Psychrobacter arcticus 273-4: one gene and its partner. The protein of the gene in region 1 interacts with the protein of each later gene in a pairwise test. Links are inferred from orthologs where the notes say so. Each region holds a gene or a part of one and is shown on either strand. Other genes may lie near its edges.

Region 1 (3,152 bases):
AATAGATGTTTTCGCGCGCTATTTATCAATGAGTTTTTATGGCAAATTTTAACACCCACTTAAATGTTGCATTCATGGTCAGTGGTACGATGAGTCTAACGGTTTACAAAGCGGGATTGATTAATGATTTTGGGTTTTTGATGTGTGTGGCGCTTGGTACCATCGGTGGGTTGCTGCCTGATTTGGATTCTGATAACTCGACACCGATTAAGCTTGGTTTTAATATCACCTCATTTATCTTCGCTTTTGGGCTGGTGATGCATTGGCGTAGTGAGCTGAGTTTATTGGCGCTCATTGCCTTATGGCTAGCGGGCTACGGCTCTATGCGTTATGTGGTGTTTTCTATTTTTACTAATATGACGGTGCATCGCGGTGTCATCCATTCTGTACCCTATATGGCAATACTGGGGCTTGGGCTAACCTATTTCAGCTATGATGTTCTGCATCTGCCATTAGCCGTCAGTTGGTTTTATGGTTTGTTTTTATTCGGTGGTGCGCTTGTGCATCTGACATTGGACGAGCTATATAGTGTGAATTTGATGGGCATGAAAATGAAGCGCTCATCGGGCACGGCTATGAAGTTTTATCAGCATAAAGATAAATGGTGGTATCTGTTACTGTATGTCATTCTTGCGATTTTGGTTTATTTTGCGCCACCGTTTGATGCCTTTTGGCAGCAGCTGCGTGATCCAGCGCCGTGGGCTCAGCTTAAACTCGGGCTCTGGCCAGAAATGATAAAAAATTGGCTAAACTGAAACGTCTAGAGCCACCAAAAACGAATAACCACTCGAGTAAACCATGTTATTTTCCATACAGACCTGCCCCTGCCAAATCAATCCTGCATTAAACGCTGTAAGCACACCGCTACTTTATCAGGATTGCTGTCAGCCTTATCATGATGGCCTTTATAATCAAGAAGTTGAAGATAGTGATGCTATAAGGGCAGACACTGCTGAGCATCTAATGCGCACGCGCTATAGTGCCTTTGTTTTGGTAAAACCAGAATATATCGTCAAGACCACCTTGCCCGCGCAGCAAGATTTGCTTGATATTAAGGCGATTGAGAATTGGGCAAAAGAGACAGATTGGGCAGGATTAGAAGTCGTCGCGCATACGCCAAAGCTTAGTAAACGCCACGCTCAGGTTGAGTTTAAGGCCTACTTCAAGACGCCTGATGGATTACAGGCGCATCATGAATTATCTACCTTTGTAAAAATAAAAAACAAAGCTAATAGTGATGCGAGTTGGTACTTTTTAGATCCGACTGTTTCAATGTCTGTCACACAGAAACAGCCGTGTATTTGTGGGTCAGGAGAGAAATTTAAACGCTGTTGCGGCATGTATATTTAACCCATATTAACTATCCGCTAACCCTAAACACTCGCCCCAACGGCTCGCGCAATCGCAACCCCTTCCTCAATCGTCAAAAACTTACGCTGGCTTGGGCTGTCTTTATAAATGACATCCCCATCTTGAAAGATTAAGCACTCATTGACTGCCAGCTGCTGCCATTTTTCATTTTCAGTCAATGGCACAGTCACTAGAATAGTCACTTTATCTTTATCAGTGGTCACATCACCAAAGTTAATTGCCAAATCATCATCTGCTAATTTCGCTTCACCAAATGGCGCTTTTCGCGTGAGATAAAACAATAAGCTGCCGGCATAAGCCAATTGCCATTGACCATTCGATATTAAGCAATTGAACAAACCATTAGCCGATAAATAACGACATTGGGTGGTCAAGAAGTTAAACAGCGTTTGGTCATCAGGACGGGTTTTAAAGCTGCTTTTAAGACGGTTCACTAGATAGCAAAACGCCATTTCAGAGTCGGTCGAACCCACTGGCTGGCAATGTGAGGCATTACCATTGTCTTGCAAGCGCTGACAGCGTTTAATAAATTCGCTATTCATCTGCCCATTATGCGCGAATACCCACTGCTCACCCCATACTTCACGGACAAAAGGATGGGTATTCGCCAAGCAATTTTGCCCTTGGGTAGCTTTACGAATATGAGCAATAACATTGATAGCTTTAATAGGATAATTGTTAACCAAATCAGCAACTGGTGATAAATGGCTTGGGCGATTGTCATGGAACAGTCGCAAACCAGTCGAGGCATTGTCCGACTTGTCACTATTAGCGCTGTCACTATTAGCACAGTCGCTACGCTCAAAAAACGCAATGCCAAAGCCATCTTCGTGACTATCGGTCATGCCGCCGCGACGACGAAACCCTGCAAAGCTAAAACCAATATCGGTTGGGATATTACAGTTCATACCTAAAAGTTGACACATTTATAGAGTACCGCCGTTATCGTCGTCTGTTTCAGGCAAGCTTGCCGCGTCCGTATCGATACTATCCAAAATACGCTGAGCACGTACCAAATCGGTATCTTGCACCCATAGCACGATGCCAGAATTCATACCGGGCATCGCACTCAGCGGTTGTAGAGATACCGTAACACCATTGTTACGTAGCAAATTGGCATGTAGCTCACCTTGGATATTGGTATCGTAGCGTGCCAATTTGTGCCAGTTATCAACTTGATCGGTCATGAGATCACCTTATAGTTTATAGTTTGGTACCAGAATAAATGAATAAGCAATGCTTACGACAATTGATCGACCGTGTATTCTTTGATTGCGAACTCACTGCTATTGCTTAACTTATCACGCGCTTGTTCAGCTTGAGTAATATTGCTAAAAACACCCACTATTTGAATGTCTTTCTGAGACGCTAGCAGGTTATCTAGCAATACAAATACTGTATTTTTCGCTTTTTCAACGTGTGACCAATGATAAGCGGCTAGACGCTTCATCAAGTCAGGGTTTTTGACCATGATGTTATCGCCAGTACGCCCTTCGGTACGGTTATAATGAATGACGTTGAGACGTAGTAGCCAAAAGATAACGGCCGCTTTTGCCAGCATAACCGGTAAGGCACGTTTTTCATCTGCGCCAAGCGAGCGTTTAGACTCATAGCCTTGTAAAAACGCTGCCATTTTACTGCGATCAAAATTCACTGACTCACCTTGCTCAGCATCGCCCCACGTGGTACAAAAGTCGTTAATAGTAATAGCAATATCCATTACATAATGCTCAACGCTGACTTCGGTAAAGTCCAATAGACCTGTCAGAGACTCTTCGCCT
Region 2 (3,219 bases), 250 kb from region 1 along the record:
TTAGTGACCCATTGGTTTCTATGGTCAGAATGGCACAATTACGTGGTTGCCATGGGTGTCAGTTGGTTGCCTTTAGGCGCATGGGTCTTGTATCGAGCGCTACGCTATGAGGATGTCAGTCGCAGCATGATACAAGAGCGGGAGCTGCATACGGCGCGCTATATTGAGCACACACCCGTCTATGATGACGACTATCAGCCGCGCTTTTATTAAACCCTGCGTTATCATATTGCTGTTATCGAATGTTACAAGATACTTAAGGCTCTCTACGTAACTCCTAAAGAATTGATACCTAGCAATCGTTTATAATCTAGGTACTTATATATTTGTCACAAAAATTGTTATAAAGTACGCATTATTTTGCGTCTCATTTTTTAGGAGTTTGTTTATGTTTACTGTACCGGTTTTGGAGATTAAGTCTGACCCATTAGATGTTTTATTGGCGGTGATTGGTTATCGCTTGTCTATGCTTGCTGATAGCGACAATGAAGACGTCAAAGCGTTATTAGCGGATCGTAAGGTTACGATTGAACTTGCCAGCACTGAAGCGGATGTGGCGCGTTATTATAGCTTTGATAATGGTGAATTTAGCCAACATAGTGGTCATGCCAAAGAAGCAGATCTGACTATTAATTTTAAAGATTCAATGACAGGCGTCAAACTTTTGACCAAAGGCAGCTTGCCTGCCTTTATGACTGCCGTGCAAGAAGGCAATTTAAGCATAGAAGGCGATTACAGCCTAATGATGTGGTTCAATAAGCTTGCCAAGCATATCGTGCCAACTATTCCAGAAGAGTGTAAGCCTTATATCCAAAAAGCCAAGCCGTATGCTTATAAAGCCCAAAAACTTGCCAACCATTGGGTCGGTGTTGCTAAGCACAAGTTGGGTAAATAATCGAATAATCAGAAGCAATGGATAGATAGCTGCTACTGGTAGCTGCGTAACTATTTCGTTAGGTTCTGATTTTCTAAAAAGGTTGCGCTATACTATAGCGCAACCTTTTTTTATTGTAGATCGTACGTCTAAAAATTAAAACAGATGAGCGACATCTGATGTTTATCTTCTATGACCCTGCTTAATATCTTTATAAAAGGATTTAGATTATGTCAGCACTACTTAATATCACAGAGCCAAATAACAACACTAATACCAAGAACGATCATTTTTTAGCGTCATTAACGACTGATGCCACACAATCTACTGCCAGTAAATACAGTCGCGAGCAAATTGCTCAATTATTCGATTTGCCATTGATGGACTTGTTATTACAAGCACAAACCATACATCGTCAGAACTTTACTGCCAATGAAGTACAAATCAGTACCTTGTTGTCCATCAAGACTGGCAACTGCCCTGAAGATTGCGGCTACTGCTCACAATCTGGTCACCACCGCGATAAAACTGAGCTAGTTGCTGAAAAACGCATAGAGGTGAGTAAAGTGATTGCCGCTGCCAAACGCGCAAAAGCCACTGGTTCATCGCGATTTTGTATGGGCGCTGCATGGAAGCACCCCAGCGCGAAAGACATGCCTTATGTGGTGGAACTGGTCAAAGAAGTCAAAGCCTTAGGACTTGAGACCTGCATGACCCTAGGTATGCTAGATACTGATCAAGCCGCGCAGTTGGCAAATGCTGGACTGGATTACTACAATCATAATTTGGATACTTCTAGAAGTTACTACGAGCAAGTAGTCAGTACGCGCAGCTATGATGAGCGTCTAGATACCATTGCAAACGTACGCAACTCAGGTATCAATGTCTGTAGCGGTAATATCGTTGGTATGGGTGAAAGCCGTGACGACCGCATCGACTGGGTACATGAGCTGCTAAAAATGCCTAAAGCACCAGAGTCAATTCCAGTCAACTTACTGGTGCCGATTCAAGGAACTCCAATCGGTGATAAGGTCTTGGCAGAAGGTCAATTGTCAGTCCTTGAGTGGATTCGCACCATTGCTGTGACGCGTATTTGCTGTCCAAGTAGCTATGTACGTCTATCTGCTGGGCGCGAAAGCTTATCCGACGCTGAGCAAGCATTAGCATTTATGGCGGGTGCCAATTCATTCTTTTATGGTGATAAACTTCTGACAACTGGCAATGCCAGTCAATCAGGTGATGATAGATTGATGCGTGAGCTTGGTTTAACCAAGCAGTTTTCTGCCCCTCGTCTACCAAAGCAAGTGCCCGTTCTGGATGCTATGAGCGGTCATCAATCACAAGTCATTTTGGCTAGTTTGAGCTGAGTAGTTTGGGTATAACGCTACCATTATGGGATAATCTGCGCTAAGCTTGCCCGCATTTATCATTGTTTAAAATAACCAAAGAGACTCTAGCATGGCAGATTATTTTAATTGGATTAAAGCGGCACATATTATCTCTGTAGTGTGCTGGTTTGCGGCAATTTTCTACTTGCCGCGCCTATTTGTCTATCATGCAATGAGCGATGACAAAATCAGTCAAGAGCGTTTTATTATAATGGAGCGCAAGCTATATCGCGGTATCATGACGCCAGCTATGATAGCGACCTGGGCTTTTGGTTTATGGATGGTGTTTTTAGGTTGGGACGTCTACAAAACCCAAGGCTGGCTACACGTAAAGATCTTCTTAGTTATTCTATTGTCCGCTTATCATGGTGCCTGCGGTTTTTATCGTAAAAAGCTGGTGGATAGCCCGCAATATAAGTCGCATGTTTTTTGGCGATGGTTTAATGAAGTACCCGTCTTTGCTTTAGTGATTATTATTATTTTGGTCGTTGTTAAACCATTCTAAAATTGGCTTTAATACAGGCAATGCTTAATAAAAAAGCGTCCGTCACTTTAACTTTAGTAAGTGACGGACGCTTTTTTATGTCTGAATTAAATATATTAAAAAAATCCACATTACACGTTCGGGCGCATGACTTGATAGACGTTGCTCAAATCATAAACACGATAGCGCGCAGGCTCACGGCGGCTTTCGCCAGCATAGCTTAGTATCAGCGCTTGCTTAGCTTGCTCATCAACCCAGCCTACAAACAAGCCACTGTGCTCGACACCATTATAGCCATGATTGATATAGTAGAGCCAGTCACCCACTTCGATCTCGCCACTATTGACATAAGGACCTTGACTGTAAGTACCTTTATGTATGGTGTCGCGCGTCACCCCTGCTCGTTTAAACACTGCATTTAGATAATCCCAGCAGCTACCTTGAATAATCGTACGCTCGTTTAGCGCCATTTT

What was found.
Region 2: the proteins of PSYC_RS10705 (region 1) and bioB interact in binary tests that used the Escherichia coli proteins (3 or more experiments, as listed by UniProt). The link is inferred for Psychrobacter arcticus 273-4 from one-to-one orthologs.

What each region holds. Positions count from the first base shown.
Region 1 is NC_007204.1:2,538,870-2,542,021, forward strand. What follows is about bases 336-3,152. They hold PSYC_RS10705 (class II glutamine amidotransferase), read right to left. Parts: upstream 2,298-3,152; coding sequence 1,374-2,297; downstream 336-1,373. Other genes in these bases: PSYC_RS10695 (metal-dependent hydrolase), read left to right, coding at 336-755; PSYC_RS10700 (YchJ family protein), read left to right, coding at 799-1,350; PSYC_RS10710 (hypothetical protein), read right to left, coding at 2,298-2,558; PSYC_RS10715 (homoserine kinase), read right to left, coding at 2,612-3,152. In the rest of the region: more of PSYC_RS10695, read left to right, coding at 39-335.
Region 2 is NC_007204.1:2,287,279-2,290,497, forward strand. The notes cover bases 289-3,172. They hold bioB (biotin synthase BioB), read left to right. Parts: upstream 289-1,104; coding sequence 1,105-2,241; downstream 2,242-3,172. Other genes in these bases: PSYC_RS09625 (hypothetical protein), read left to right, coding at 389-895; hemJ (protoporphyrinogen oxidase HemJ), read left to right, coding at 2,333-2,767; PSYC_RS09640 (hypothetical protein), read right to left, coding at 2,878-3,172. In the rest of the region: AciT family ciprofloxacin tolerance protein, read left to right, coding at 1-213; more of PSYC_RS09640, read right to left, coding at 3,173-3,219. UniProt on the Escherichia coli protein: Catalyzes the conversion of dethiobiotin (DTB) to biotin by the insertion of a sulfur atom into dethiobiotin via a radical-based mechanism.